Regions from separate parts of the Pseudarthrobacter sp. B907 genome, predicted to be linked through region 2. Evidence: riboswitches for the same ligand, from Rfam matches in the RefSeq annotation. Region 2 holds a riboswitch; the other holds the start of a gene.
What was found. A riboswitch is a leader RNA that binds a small molecule or an ion and turns the genes downstream of it on or off. The one in region 2 is predicted to bind glycine.

Region 1: another riboswitch for glycine. It lies ahead of ABLI39_RS15940 (aminomethyl-transferring glycine dehydrogenase); the one in region 2 lies ahead of gcvP (aminomethyl-transferring glycine dehydrogenase).

What each region holds. Positions count from the first base shown of each region.
Region 1 covers NZ_JBEEQE010000022.1:618-8,211, reverse strand. The annotation lists gene ABLI39_RS15980 (flagellar biosynthesis protein FlhA) at 1-42, shown strand, start outside; gene ABLI39_RS15975 (hypothetical protein) at 20-1,195, shown strand; gene ABLI39_RS15970 (carbon storage regulator) at 1,205-1,465, shown strand; gene ABLI39_RS15965 (flagellar protein FlgN) at 1,472-1,987, opposite strand; gene ABLI39_RS15960 (sigma-70 family RNA polymerase sigma factor) at 2,213-3,031, shown strand; gene ABLI39_RS15955 (Dps family protein) at 3,168-3,650, shown strand; gene ABLI39_RS15950 (MFS transporter) at 3,752-5,323, opposite strand; gene ABLI39_RS15945 (TetR family transcriptional regulator) at 5,392-5,931, shown strand; glycine riboswitch at 6,119-6,217, shown strand; glycine riboswitch at 6,219-6,333, shown strand; partial or broken gene ABLI39_RS15940 (aminomethyl-transferring glycine dehydrogenase) at 6,373-7,594, shown strand, end outside.
Region 2 covers NZ_JBEEQE010000013.1:102,684-110,277, reverse strand. The annotation lists partial or broken gene gcvP (aminomethyl-transferring glycine dehydrogenase) at 1-1,919, opposite strand, end outside; glycine riboswitch at 1,969-2,066, opposite strand; glycine riboswitch at 2,067-2,166, opposite strand; glycine riboswitch at 2,449-2,546, shown strand; gene ABLI39_RS12435 (amino acid permease) at 2,703-4,172, shown strand; gene purU (formyltetrahydrofolate deformylase) at 4,217-5,089, shown strand; gene ABLI39_RS12425 (methylenetetrahydrofolate reductase) at 5,179-6,057, shown strand; gene ABLI39_RS12420 (MBL fold metallo-hydrolase) at 6,310-6,957, opposite strand; gene ABLI39_RS12415 (S-(hydroxymethyl)mycothiol dehydrogenase) at 6,954-7,594, opposite strand, start outside.

The DNA.
Region 1 (7,594 bases), on a different contig from region 2:
ACCGTAGGAGTCGTGCGCCATGCCGAACCGCTATCGGCTTAAGGGAGCCTCGCTGGAGGAAATCCGCAGCAAAGCGGAAGCCCAGTACGGCCCCGCGGCCCGCATCATTTCCGCGGAGCGCGTCATCAGCCCCGGCATTGCCGGACTCTTCGCCGCCAACCGCTACGAAGCCATCATCGAGGTCCAGCCCAAGCACGACGTCGTGACCGGCGAGGTGGTCCCGGACGCCGACATCCTGGCCGAGGGCGAGATCGTGGACACGCCGCGGGACGCCGTCCGCGACACGCAACGGGACACCCCCCGCGACACGCCGCGGCCGGGGGTGCCGGGCGGACTGCGGGCCGCCGCCGCGCCCGGCCACGAACTGCAGGGCGACGCGATCGCCGCCCTGCTGGCCGAAGCCGACGCCGCCGAACTGACCCTGCACCGCACGGCCAGCCCGGGAGTCTCCACCGAATCGCCGGGCTTCGCCGAACTGCTGGACCAGCTCGGTTCCGGCCTCCGCCCGCCGGCGCCCGAACCGGCACGCTCCGGCCCAAGGGTTTCGGCGCAGCCGGGGAGCGGCACAGGGGAACCACCCGCCCCGGCACCCGGCCATCCAGTGTCCGCGGTCCCGTCTGCGCCGTCGCCGTCGTCGTCGCCGTCGCCGGCGGTGCGGGCCGCCGCGCCGGCACGCGAGACGGTCCCCTTCCCGCTCAGCGGCACCGGCGACCTGGTGGTCCTGGTGGGTCTCGACGACGACGCGATGGACACCGCCCTGGCCATGTCCAGCGCCGCGGGCGGCGCGGACGTCCGCACCGCGGGGGAGCTCAGCGCCTACGGGCACCTGCATTTGGACGGGCGCCAGAGCGCGACGGCGGCCCGCGCCCACGCCGTCGAGACGGAGCAGACCGTGCTGGCGGCCTTCGGACTGGGCAAGGCGCGCAACACCCTGGCCCGGCTCCAGGCGATCGCGGCGCTCTCGCCGGACCAACTCTGGGTAGTCGTGGACGCCGGACGCAAACACGAGGACACCGCCCGCTGGGTCGGCCTGCTGAGGGCGCGGCTCGACGTTGCCGCGGTGGCTGTCGTGGGCGCTGCGGACACCGCCACGCCCGAAAGCGTTGACGCCCTCGGCCTGCCCGTGGGTTGGATCGACGGCCGGCCGGCGACCCGGCCGCTGCCGTGGGACGCAGCGCCCGGCCACGAAGGGTAGATTGAGAGAATGCTGGTACTTACACGCAAGCCGGGCGAACAGATCATGATCGGCGACGGCATCGTCATCACTGTTCTGGAAGGCCGCGGAGACGGCGTCCGGATCGGCATCGAGGCGCCCCGCGGGGTCCCGATCCAGCGCCGGGAAGTCATCGAGGCCATCGCCGCGGCGAACCTGGCGGCGGCCGAAGCCGGTGCGCAAGCGGGGTCCCGAACCGAGGACGCCCTGCGCGGGTTGCTGCCCCCGGCGGCCGTCCGCCCCGTCGACTAACGGCGGTTAGTGGGAATTCGCGTCGTCGCCGAGGTACTGGGCCATCAGCGGCTGGGCGGCGCGGCGCGTAATGGCCAAGGCCCGGTCAATGTTTCCCGCCATCGTCAGCTGCTCCAGCATCTCGGCCGGATCGCCGGTAGCGGCGGGCAGTTGCAGGCTCGCAAGCATCTCCTCGCTGGCGCGGGCCGTGTCGCCGAGGCGGCCCAGAAGTTCCCGCAGGCCGTCCAGATGCTCCCGCAGGACCGTCGGCCACGAACCCTGCGGGGCGGCGGCAATAAGTTCAACCAGCGTCGCCTGCGCCGGAAGACCCCATTCGGCCGCCACGGCCGCCGATTCGACGTTCCGGGCCAGCGCCTCGAACCGCAGCCGGTCCAGTACCGACTCCACCTCGGACGCGGTAAAGATCAGCCATTGGGTGTTGCCGGCAGCCACGTGCAGGCGCTGGGTTTCCAGCCTGAACAACAGCAGTTCCAACTGCCGCCGCTCCTGCCACAGCGCCGCCGAAAGATCCCCTGCACCCATGGGCCCCATTCCCTTGCCATCCCGGCCAAATTACGGCATTCCGCATTTTCCGCCAAGCTTTTCCCTGAGGCTACACGCAGATTCCAGATCAGGTGATAGGTTTCGTTCTGGGTGCTGCGCCCGAGCTTCGAACACCGCCTCCCATGGGGGGAGCGCGGGACCGTTTGCGGGTGCGGCTCTCAGGGTTTTTAAGCTCCTGATCCGGTCTCATGGGGGGACACACTATTGAATCGCGTGGAACGCAACGAGATGGTCACCCAGCACCTTCCGCTGGTGGGTTATCTCGTCTCAGATTTGTGCTCGAAGGCGTCCCACCTCTCGCGCGATGACCTGGCGTCGGCTGGCGCCGTTGCCTTGATTACGTCGGCAGACTCCTTCGACCCCGACCTTGGCGTGCCCTTCGGCGCCTTCGCCCGGCGCCGCATCCTGGGCGCCTTCGCGGACGAAATGCGGGCCAGCGACTGGGCCACCCGCTCCGCGCGCCGTCGGATCAAAGAGACCATGTCCGTCCAGGAGACCCTCGCCGCCGCCCTCGGCCGCACGCCCTCGGTGGACGAGATTGCCTCCGCCCTCGGTGTCCAGCAAAGCGTGGTGGAGGCGGCGCTCGCAGACGCGTCCCGCACCCTCACGCCGCTCGACGACGCCGTTGTGGACACGCTGGCGGCGGAAACCCTGTCTCCGGAGCACTCGGTGCTCGCGGACGAACGGCTCCAGTACCTGCGGGCCGCCGTGAAGTCCCTCCCGGAGCGGATGCGCTATGTGGTCGAGGAGATCTACTTCGGGGACCGCACCGTCAAGGACCTGGCCGCCGAGCTGGGTTCCACGCACGCCGCGGTGTCGCAGCAGCGCGCCGAAGCGATCCGGCTGATGCGCGACGGCCTCACCGCCCACTACGCCGACGACCCGGACCAGAGCTTCGAGCCGCAGTCGCGGATCACGCCGCGCCGCCGGAACGATTACCTGGCCCAGCTCTCCGAAGCGACTGCCGGCGGGATCACCCGGGCCATCTTCCCGCAGGGGCCGATGCTCAACCAGGCCGTCTAAAGCCGCTCGGAACGCTTACTAAGCTCACTTAGTAAGCTGACCGTGAAATTCACCCGCGGCCATCGCGGGCCGCGTCCTCCCTGGGGTACCGTCTGAGGCATAACGCCGTACCAGCCGTTCCGATCAAGGAGGATGCATGAAAGCAACACCCACCCTGACAAGCAACCTGCAGGCCGTTCTCGTGGACCTGATTGAACTCCACGTCCAGGGCAAACAGGCGCACTGGAACATCGTGGGAACCAACTTCCGCGACCTCCACCTCCAGCTCGACGAGATCATCGAAGCCGCCCGCGGATTCGCCGACGACCTGGCCGAGCGGATGCGCGCCCTGCACGCCCTGCCGGACGGCCGCAGTTCCACCGTCTCCAAGTCCACCGCCCTTGCGGAATTCCCTGCCGGGCTCATCAACACCAAGGACGCGATCGACAAGATCGTCGCCGCGCTCGAGGCCGCCGTCGGCACCATGCGCAAGGTGCACGACGAGGTGGACGAGGAAGACCCCACCACCGCGGACCTGCTGCACGAATTCATTGCCAAGTTCGAGCAGTTCGCCTGGATGGTGAACGCTGAGACCATGCGGGCCTCCGCCAGCGTCACCACCCCTGACGCCAAGAAATAGACGCAACCTTCCACGCGCCTTTCCAAGCGTCCGGCGCCGGGTTTCCCTCCCGGCGTCGGGCGTCCGGCGTTTAACGCGGTTTACCCCCCGGGTAAGCCTGTTCAGGCGGCCCTCGGCACTTTACGCAGTACGACGGCGGCGAGGACGGCCGCGCCCGCCATCAGCACCAGGGCAATCGTGGCCGTGATGTGGACGCCGGAGTCGAAGGCGGTCCTGGCGGCGGCCGTCACGGCCTCGGCCAGCGGGGCCGGGAGGCTCCGGGCCAGCTCGGTTGCCCCGGCAAGGGTCTCGCCGGCCTGGTGGGCCGCCCCGGGGCCGGCGCCGGCGACGTCGGCGGGCAACCTGAGGTTCCGCTGGTAGGACGCGGTAAGGATCGAGCCGAGGATGGCGGTGCCGAGCAGGGAGCCGATCTCGTAACCGGTTTCCGAAATGGCGGCCGCCGCGCCGGATTTCGCGGCCGGGACGGCACCCAAGATCAGGTCGTTGGAGATGGTCTCGGCCGCGCCGACGCCCAGGCAGAGCACCAGCAGCGCCGCCAGCAACATGCCGGGACCGGCGCCGTGGTCGCCCCCGGCCACCAGGGCATAGCCCGTGGCGCTCAACAGCAGCCCGCCGGCGACCACAAAGCCCGGGCGGACCTTGCGCACCAGCGGCACCGCGAGCAGGCCCGCGACAACCGTGGCGGCCAGGGCCGGAACCATCGCCAGGCCGGACTCCGACGGCGACTGGCCCTCGAGCAGCTGCAGGTGCTGGGCGAGGAAGAGAATAAAGCCGTTGTAGGAAAACAGCGCCAGCACGTTCGCCGTGATGGCGGTGCTGAAGACCGGGTTGCCAAAGAGGCTGAGGTCCAGCAGGGGAGCCGTCGCCGGCGAGGCTGCCAGCCGGCGCTGGCGGCGGACGAAGGCGTACCCCATCAGGAGACCGACGCCGATGGCGGCCAGCGCCTCCGGTTCCGGGCCGTGGGTCGCCAGGATCTTGATGCCGTACACTGCCGGGACCATGGCCAGCAGGGACAGGACGATGCTGGGTACGTCCACGGGGCCGGGCTTCGGGTCGCAGGATTCCGGGATCAGCGCCGGACCGAGGGCCAGCAGCGGCAGGATGATGGGCACCGCGACGAGGAGGACCGCACCCCACCAGAGGTGCTCCACCAGCCAGCCGCCCAGGATCGGGCCCAGCGCCGCGCCGCCGGAGAAGCCGGCGGCCCAGATCGCCACCGCGAGCCGCCGCCGGTTGGGCTCCGGAAAGATGTTCCGGATCAGCGACAGCGTGGATGGCATCAGCATGGCGCCGAAGAAACCGAGCCCGGCCCGGCCGGCGATCAGCCACTCCGCGCCGGGTGCAAAGGCCGTCACCGCGGAGACGGCCGCAAAGCCCGTGCTGCCGACCAGCAGCAGCCGCCGGCGGCCAATCCTGTCACCGAGGCTGCCCATCGCCACGAGCAGGCCGGCCAGGACCAGCGGGTAAGAGTCAACAATCCAGAGCAGTTCCACCCCGGTGGCATCCAGGCTTCGGGCAATCGCGGGCAGCGCGAACGTCAGGGCCGTGTTATCCACGGCCACCAGCAGCACCGGGAACATCAGCAGGGTGAGCGCCAGCCAGTCCCGCCAGGGCGCTCGCGGCTCCGGGGCTGCGGCCGTGCGGTCAGTTGCCGGCTGGAATACGGTGCTCATGAGAGATAACTGTACCGTCTGGACGGTATAGTTAAGAAATGCGCGTCCCGGCAGGCATGATGTAATCCATGGCCAGAAAACCCGTTGCCCGCGAAGCCGTCCTCGACGCCTTCGAATCGCTGCTCATCGCCGAAGGGGAACGCGCCGCGACGCTGGATGCGGTGGCCAGGCTGGCAGGTGTCTCCAAGGGCGGCCTGCTGTACCACTTCCCGAACAAGGAAGCCATGATCGCGGTGTTGCTCGAGCGCCTGGACCGGCTGCTCGCCGAAGACCTGGATGCCATGGCCGCCGCGCCGGAGGGGGCGGCGGCGTACTTCATCAAATCCTCCGTGTGGGCCGACACCCCGCTGGACCGGGTGTTTGTGGCCGCTACCCGGCTGGCCGAAGTGGCGCACGCTGAGACCCTGCAGCGGATGGCCGGGGTCCAGGCCAGCTGGCTGGCACTGCTCGCTGCCGACGTCGGACCTGCGATGGCCAAGGCTGTGCTGTACATGGGGGATGGGCTGTACTTCAACGCGATGCTCGCGCGGGCTCCCGGCGGGGCGCCGCCGGAGGTGGCCGGCGACGTCGACGGCCTGCTCGCCGCCGTCGAACGGCTGCGCGGCTGAGTGGGCGCTCCAACCCGGGGAGGCTCCCGCAGGTGTGGCGGGTTGGTGCGGGAGCGTCCCATCAGGGGGCCTGCGGCGGCACCCGAAGCGTGACCCGAACCGCTCCGTGCGCCGGAGTTTGCGGACGTGCCTCCGGCATAGGACAATGGGACTTGTGACTGCGGTCACGAGCAATTGAATATGCCTTTGATCTGCGGCGGGAGAGTTCTGCAAGTAGGTACAAGCAGGCGCCGTAGGAGCAAACCCTCCCCAGGAATCTCTCAGGCCCATGTACCGCCGCGGCAAGGCAACTCTGGAAAGCAGCAGGCACGCCCCGGGCGCGCCGTGCTCACCGACGGTGCAAGCGGAGCCTCGCGAAAGCGGTTGCGCGGAAACTCTCAGGTCCAATACAGAGCGGGGAGGAACCCGAATCAATGTGGCGTACCCTGCGCCGCCTTAGTTATGGAGTTCCTTGTGACTGTTACCTCAGCCTCCACGTCCTTCGTTGACCGGCACATCGGCGCCCGCCGCCAGGCCGACGTCGACACCATGCTGAAGGCTGTCGGCCACGACACCGTCGACGCGCTGGTGGACACCGCCGTTCCGAAGGACATCCGCCAGGACTCCGACCTGGCGCTCGCCGCGGCACTGAGCGAAGTCGAAGTCCTCGCCGAGCTGCGCAAGCTGGCCGCCAAGAACAAGACCGCCGTGCAGATGATCGGCCAGGGCTCCTACGACACCGTCACCCCGGCCGTGATCCGTCGCAATATCCTCGAAGCCCCGGCCTGGTACACCGCGTACACGCCGTACCAGCCCGAAATCTCGCAGGGCCGGCTCGAGGCGCTGCTGAACTTCCAGACCATGGTCCAGGACCTCGTGGGCCTGCCGATCGCCAACGCCTCGCTGCTGGACGAAGCCACCGCCGTCGCCGAGGCCGTGCTGATGATGCGCCGGGCCAACAAGAACAAGACGGCCCACGACGGCAAAACCGTCCTCGACGCCGACTGCCTGCCGCAGACCATCGCCATCGTCCAGGGCCGCGCCGAGGCCCTCGGCTTCGAAGTTGAGGTCGCAGACCTGTCCAAAGGCCTGCCCGAGGGCGTCATCAACGGCGTTGTGCTGCAGCAGCCGGGCGCTTCCGGCCGCGTGTTCGACCACACCGCCGTGATCGCCGAGGCCAAGGAACGCGGCGCGCTCGTCACGGTGGCGGCGGACCTGCTGTCCCTGACCCTCATCACCTCCCCGGGCGAGCAGGGTGCGGACATCGCCGTCGGCTCCGCCCAGCGCTTCGGCGTCCCGCTGTTCTTCGGCGGCCCGCACGCCGCCTACATGGCCGTAGCCAAGGGCCTCGAGCGCTCCATGCCCGGCCGCCTCGTCGGTGTCTCCAAGGACAACGCCGGCATGCCCGCCTACCGCCTGGCGCTGCAGACCCGCGAGCAGCACATCCGCCGCGAGAAGGCCACCTCCAACATCTGCACGGCCCAGGCGCTGCTGGCCATCGTGGCCTCGTTCTACGCCGTCTACCACGGCCCGGACGGGCTGAAGGCGATCGCCGAGACCGTCCACAACAACGCCCGCACCATCGCCGCCTCGCTCAAGGGCGCCGGCCTTAACGTGCTGCACACCTCGTTCTTCGACACTGTCACCGTCTCGGTTCCGGGCAAGGCCGCGGAGATCATCGCCG
Region 2 (7,594 bases):
AGCACGTCCTTGTGCAGCTCGATCTTTGCCTGCAGGTCCGTGTGGTCGATCGTGCCGTCCGAAGCTGTCGCCACCACGACGACCTTCATGCCGGCCAGCACCGCGGAGGCGGCGTTGGTACCGTGCGCCGAGGCCGGGATCAGGCAGACGTTGCGCTGGGCATCGCCGCGGGAGAGGTGGTAGCCGCGGATCGCGAGCAGGCCCGCGAGTTCACCCTGGGAGCCGGCGTTTGGCTGGATGGAGACCTGGTCGTAGCCCGTGATTTCGGCGAGGTCAGCCTCGAGGCCGCTGATGAGTTCGCGCCACCCTTCGGTCTGGGAGTCCGGCGCGAAGGGGTGGATGGAGGCGAACTCCGGCCAGGAGATGGCTTCCATCTCGGCCGTGGCGTTCAGCTTCATGGTGCAGGAACCCAGCGGGATCATGGTGCGGTCCAGTGCGAGGTCCCGGTCCGAGAGGCGGCGGATGTAGCGCAGCAGCTGGGTCTCGGAGCGGTGGGTGTTGAAGACCGGGTGCTGCAGGTAGTCGGAGGTGCGCAGCACCGAGTCGGGCAGCTCGAAGCCCTTGGCCTCCACGAGCGGACCGGCGCCAAAGGCGACGACCACAGCGGAGAGGACTTCCGGCGTCGTGGTTTCATCGACGGACACGCCAACTGTGTCCGCGTCGATGAGCCGCAGGTTGATGCCCCGGGCCTCGGCGGCGGCGATAGCCTTCGTGGCCTTGCCCGGCACCCGGACCGTGAGGGTGTCGAAGAAGGAGTCGCTTGCCAGTTCGCGGCCGGCAATTTTCAGTGTGGCGGCCAGGGCGCGGGCGTTGTTGTGGACGGCCTCGGCGATTGCCTTCAGCCCGTCCGGGCCGTGGTAGACGGCGTAGAAAGAGGACACGATGGCCAGCAGCGCCTGGGCGGTGCAGATGTTGGAGGTGGCCTTCTCGCGGCGGATGTGCTGCTCGCGGGTCTGCAGCGCCAGGCGGTAGGCGGGGATGCCGGCGTTGTCCTTGGAGACGCCGACGATCCGGCCCGGGAGCGTGCGTTCCATGCCCTCGCGGACCGCCATGTAGGCGGCGTGCGGGCCGCCGAAGAACAGCGGCACGCCGAAGCGCTGGGTCGAGCCGACGGCGATGTCCGCGCCCTGCTCGCCCGGGGGAGTGATGAGGGTCAGGGACAGCAGGTCCGCGGCCACGGTGACCAGTGCGCCGCGCTCCTTGGCCTCGGCGATCACACCGGACTGGTCCCAAACCCGGCCGGAGGCGCCCGGCTGCTGCAGCACAACGCCGTTGATGACGCCCTCGGGCAGGCCCTTGGATAGGTCGGCGACCTCAACCTCGAAGCCGAGGGCCTCGGCGCGGCCCCGGACGATGGCGATGGTCTGCGGGAGGCAATCGGCGTCGAGGACGGTTTTACCGTCGTGGGCGCCTGTTTTCTGACCTACGGTCTTCTTCGCCCGTCGCATCAGCAGCACGGCCTCGGCGACGGCGGTGGCCTCGTCGAGGAGGGAGGCGTTGGCAACCGGAAGCGCGGTGAGGTCCTGGACCATGGTCTGGAAGTTCAGCAGCGCCTCAAGCCGGCCCTGGGAAATTTCCGGCTGGTACGGCGTGTACGCGGTGTACCAGGCCGGGGCTTCGAGGATGTTGCGGCGGATCACGGCCGGGGTGACGGTGTCGTAGTAGCCCTGGCCGATCATCTGCACGGCGGTCTTGTTCTTGGCGGCCAGATTGCGCAGCTCGGCGAGGACTTCGACTTCGCTCAGCGCCGCGGCCAGGGTGAGGGGCTTTTCCTGGCGGATGGAATCGGGGACAGCAGTATCGACCAGGCCGTCGACACTGTCGTAGCCGACAGCCTTCAGCATGGTGTCGACGTCGGCCTCGCGGCGGGCGCCAATATGGCGGTCAGCGAAATTGGATGAAAGAGATTGAACCGTCAAGAGGAACTCCAAGGTTTGGCCGGCGCAAGGCGCCGGAAGGGACCGGGTTCCTCCCCGCTCTGTATTGGACCTGAGAGATTCCGCGGACCGTTGTCCGCTTGCACCGTCGGTGAGCCAGGAACTTTCCTGACTGCTTTCCAGAGTTGCCTCGCCGCGGCGGTACATGGGCCTGAGAGATTCCTGGGGAGGATTTGCTCCTACGGCGCCTGCCCGTTGGTGACGGGGAGGACTCTCCCGCCACGGCTCGAAAGGCATATTCGAATGTGGTGATTCGCCTCACACCGTACACGCCATCCCGGGGAGAGGCAACAATGCGGCCGCCGGGCAATGTCACATTTGCGGGGCTTGACTTTCCCGAGTGATCCATCACACACTGAGTCGGCCGGACGATGTCCTTCGAGGGTGATCCGGCCATGGTGGGTGCAGGTCCCGGCACATTCGGGGCACCGCACCCACGACGGCGCGCTTTGTTCGGAGCTAACCTCCACGCCACAGGGCCGTCGGTAACATTCACAAATGAACATGCCTATGATCTGCGGCGGGAGAGTCCTGCCGGTACATACAGCAGGCGCCGTAGGAGCAAATCCTCCCCAGGAATCTCTCAGGCCCATGTACCGCCGTGGCGAGGCAACTCTGGAAAGCAGCCAGGCACGTTCCTGGCTCACCGAAGGTGCAAGCGGGTCTGCGGGGGCAGGAACGCGGAAACTCTCAGGTCCAAGACAGAGCGGGGAGGAACCCGAATCATCGTGGCACCGAAGTGCCACTTGAACGATGGAGTTCCTTATGACGATTCAACGACCACCTTCGGCTCCGGTTGAAGCCCCCCACCTTGAGCGCCAGCTCAGCAACCGGCACATCCAGCTCATCGCGATCGGCGGCGCCATCGGCACCGGCCTGTTTATGGGCTCGGGAAAGACCATCTCGGCGGCCGGCCCTTCCGTAATCTTCGTCTACATGATCATCGGCTTTATGCTGTTCTTCGTCATGCGGGCCATGGGTGAGCTGCTGCTGTCCAACCTCCACTACAAGTCCTTCAGTGATTTCGCGGCGGACTTGCTTGGCCCCTGGGCCGGCTTCTTCACAGGCTGGACCTACTGGTTCTGCTGGGTGATCACCGGCATCGCCGACGTTATCGCCATCGCCGGATACTCCCAGGAGCTCTGGCCCGGGCTACCCCTGTGGATACCGGGACTGGTCACCGTCGCCATCCTGCTGCTGCTGAACCTGACCACGGTGAAGGCCTTCGGCGAGACCGAGTTCTGGTTCGCGCTGATCAAGATCATCGCCATCGCGGCGTTGATTATCGTGGGCCTGTTCATGATTTTCAGCGGATTCAGCTCCGACGCCGGACCCGCTACTTTCAGCAACCTGTGGAGCCACGGAGGCTTCTTCCCGAACGAGTTCATGGGCTTCGTCGCCGGCTTCCAGATCGCCGTGTTCGCCTTCGTGGGCATCGAACTGGTGGGCACCACTGCGGCAGAGGCCAAGGACCCGGAGAAGAACCTGCCCCGGGCCATCAACTCCATCCCGATCCGTGTACTGCTTTTCTACGTGGGCGCCCTCATCATCCTGATGTCCGTCATCCCCTGGACCCAGTTCGCCGCCGGACACAGCCCCTTCATCGCCATGTTCTCCCTGGCCGGCCTCGGGGCCGCTGCCACGGTCGTCAACCTGGTGGTCCTTTCCTCGGCGATGTCCTCGGCCAACTCCGGAATCTACTCCACGTCCCGGATGGTCTACGGCTTGGCCCAGGAAGGTGACGCGCCGGTCCGTTTCGGTGCCCTGTCGCGCCGCAAGGTTCCCCAGAATGCGCTGTTCCTGTCCTGCGTGCTGCTGCTGGCGGGTGTGGTCCTGATGTACGCCGGTGAGAACATCGGCAAGGCCTTTGAGATGGTCACCACCGTTTCCGCCGTCTGCTTCGTCTTCGTCTGGTCGATCATACTGGCCAGCTACATCGCCTTCCGCCGGCGCCGCCCGCACCTGCATGCCGCCTCGAAGTTCAAGATGCCCGGCGGCATCCCCATGGTCTGGGCGGTCTTCGCCTTCTTTGCCTTCGTGCTCTGGACCCTGACCACCCAGCCGGACACCCTCACAGCGCTTCTGGTGACGCCCATCTGGTTCATCATCCTCGGCGCGGCATGGTTCGTCCTGCGCCGCCGTCCCGCGCACCTGGCTCGCTACCAGGCGTTCAAGGACGAACTTCAGTCTGAGCAGGATGTTGCAGGCGGACGCCAGGCGGTGGACAGCCTGTGACCACCGGAGAAGCCACACCCGCCACCCCGTCCTCCCTCCCGGCGTTGGAAAAGCCGGTGGCGCCCGGCACGGAATTTGTCCTCACCCTCGACTGCGCCGAGTCACCCGGAATCATCCACGCCGTCTCTGAATTCCTGCTGGCCCACGGCTGCAACATCATCGACATCAAGCAGTTCGGCGACCGGCAGGAACAGCACTTCTTTATGCGCGTGCACTTCGTCGCAGCGGGTGCGGGCGCTGACGTCGAAGCCCTCCGGCAGGATTTCGTTCCGGTGGCCGGGGAGTGGGACATGAATTGGCGGCTCGAACGCCACGGCCGGAAAGAGAGGATTCTGGTCATGGTGTCCAAATACGGCCACTGCCTCAACGACCTGCTCTTCCGCGCCCGCATCGGCGAACTGCCCGTGGAGATCGTGGCCGTCGTGTCCAACCACCAGGACCACGAGGATCTCGTCACCTGGCACGGGATTCCGTTCCATCACGTGCCGGTGAGCCAGCAAACCAAGCCCGCCGCCGAAGCAACGCTGCTCTCACTGGTGGATAGCTACCAGGTGGAGCTGGTGGTCCTCGCCCGCTACATGCAGGTCCTGAGTGACAACCTCACGGGCCGCCTCGCCGGCAGGGCCATCAACATCCACCATTCCTTCCTGCCGAGCTTCAAGGGCGCCAAGCCCTACCACCAGGCGTACGACCGGGGCGTCAAGACCGTCGGGGCCACCGCGCACTACGTCAATTCCGAGCTGGACGAGGGACCCATCATTGCCCAGCAGGTGATCGAGGTGGACCACACCTACACCCCCGCTGACCTGGTCGCAGTGGGCCGGGACGCCGAATGCAAAGCCCTGACGAACGCCGTCCGCTGGCATGCCGAAGGACGAATCATTCTTTCCGGCAACAGGACCGTCATCCTTCGCTGACGCGTCCCCACGATCATGCGAAGCCCCCTCATACGGGGCTTCGCATGTCCGCTCCGGCGCCTTGCGCCGGCTATTCCTTGGAGTACCTCGTGACGGTTCATTCTCTTACGTCCACTTCCCCCTCAACCCGGCCCGCCGGTAGTGATCCGCAGCTTCCCACGCGGCTGGAAATCGTTCCCACCGACGGCATCGTCGCCAGGGTTCAGGCGGCCCTCCCGGCGGGCTCGAAACTCACGGTCACCTGCCTTCCGCATCACGGGGTCAAGCCCACCGTGCAAACGGCGGTCCAGCTGGGCCAGCTCGGTTACCGCGTGGTGCCCCACCTCGCGGCCCGCAGCCTCGAAGGCCGCGCGGAACTCGCAGGCATCCTCAAAGTCTGCGAGGCTGCCGGGGTCACCGAGGTCTTCGCCGTCGGCGGCGACGCGGCGCAGGCAGCCGGCCCCTACCCGAGCAGCGCCCGCCTGCTGGAGGACATTGCCGAGATCTCCGGCGGGCGCATTGCAGCGGGCGTCGCCGGCTACCCGGAAGGGCACCCGCAGCAGAGCCAACTCCATATGCTCGATGCGCTGCTGGAAAAACAGCATCTTGCCTCCAGCGTGGTCACGCAGATGTGTTTCTCGGGTGCGCGGATCGGCTGGTACGTGGAGTTGCTGCGCCGCGAGGGTGTCACGCTGCCGGTGTGGGCCGGAGTCGCCGGATCCGTACCCCGGACCAAGCTCGTCTCCCTGGCAACCAAGATCGGAGTGGGGCCGTCCCTGCGCTTCATCAGCCGCAGGGGACCGCTCGCCCGTCGGCTGCTGGACGGCGGCAACTATTCTCCCCAACGCCTCGTGTCCGAGCTGTCGGCGGTCCGGCCCGCTTTGGCCGGCGTCCACCTCTACACGTTCAACAACCTCGAACCGTACGCGGCCGCCGGCATGGCCAAAAGTGCCGGAGCGCCGGCAGCCACATCGCCGGGACGCGGTTGATGGCCACGCCGGAGGGCGCCGCCGGCGTCGCCACGCGGGGTGTGCGCCTGCCCTGGGCGGCACTCCCACGCGGCCTGCCGGTTCGGGTCACCGCCGACAGGAGGTACCTCGGCCGGGGCACAGTGGACGGTGCCACGCCGGACGGATCTGTGTTGTGGGTCCTCTTCAACGGCACGGAGGGCCGGCGCATGTTCCACCGGGACGACCACATTCACGTCGAAGTGGGGTAACAGGGAACCGCTGCCCACCGGGTCAGTGGCCCCGCTTGATCCAGTCCGCAAGCTGGGGCGCCTCGGCGCCGATGGTCGTCGAGTCCCCGTGCCCGGTGCGCACCACGGTCTCCGCCGGGAGCGTGAGCAGGCGGGCCTTTATGGACGCGATGATGGTGGGGAAGTCGCTGAAGGACCGCCCGGTGGCGCCCGGCCCGCCCTGGAAGAGGGTGTCGCCGGTGAAGACGGTGCCTTCGTCCGCCAAGTGGAAGCTGACGGAGCCGGGGGAATGGCCAGGGGTGTGCAGCGCCGTGAGGCGGGCGCCGGCGACGTCGAACGTGTCGCCGTCCTCGATGCCGTGGTCCGGCTCGGTCCCGGGGAAGACCCGGTCCCAGAGCATCCAGTCGTCGCGGTGCAGGTAAACCGGAGCCTTGACCAGGCGGCTGAATTCGCCGACTGCGGCGATGTGGTCGTCGTGGCCGTGGGTGAGCAGGATGGCTGTGACGGTCCGGCCTGCGACGGCGGCGGCGACGGCTGCGGCGTCGTGGGCCGGATCGATCACCACGCATTCCTCCTCGTTGCCGAGGATCCAGACGTTGTTGTCCACGTCCCAGGTGCCGCCGTCGAGCGAGAACGTCCCGGAGGTGACCAGCTGCTCGATCCGCAGGCTGCTGCCGGCAGCGCCGCTCACAGTTCCACCACCGAGCGGAGGACGGCGCCGGCGTGCATCTTCTCGAAGGCGTCCTCGATCTGGTCGATCGTGATGCGTTCCGTGACGAAGGCATCCAGGTCCAGCCGGCCCTGCCGGTAGAGGTCGATCAGCATGGGGAAATCGCGGGACGGCAGGCAATCGCCGTACCAGGAGGACTTCAGGGAGCCGCCGCGGCCGAACACGTCCAGCAGTGGCAGTTCAAGGGTCATGTCCGGGCTGGGGACGCCCACCAGGACCACGGTGCCGGCGAGGTCGCGGGCGTAGAAGGCCTGCTTATAGGTCTCGGGACGCCCGACGGCGTCGATCACGACGTCGGCGCCGAAACCGCCGGTCAGTTCCCGGATCGCCTCGACCGGGTCGACGGCGGCGGAGTCCACGGTGTGGGTGGCGCCGAGTTCCTTGGCGCGTTCGAGCTTCTTGGCGTCGATGTCCACCGCGATCACGGTGGTGGCCCCGGCGAGCGCGGCGCCGGCCACGGCCGCCACACCCACGCCGCCGCAGCCGATCACGGCGACGGAATCCCCGCGCTTGACGTTGCCGGTGTTGATGGCGGCGCCGAGGCCGGCCATGACGCCGCAGCCGAGCAGGCCGATTGCGGCTGGGTCGGCGTCGGGGT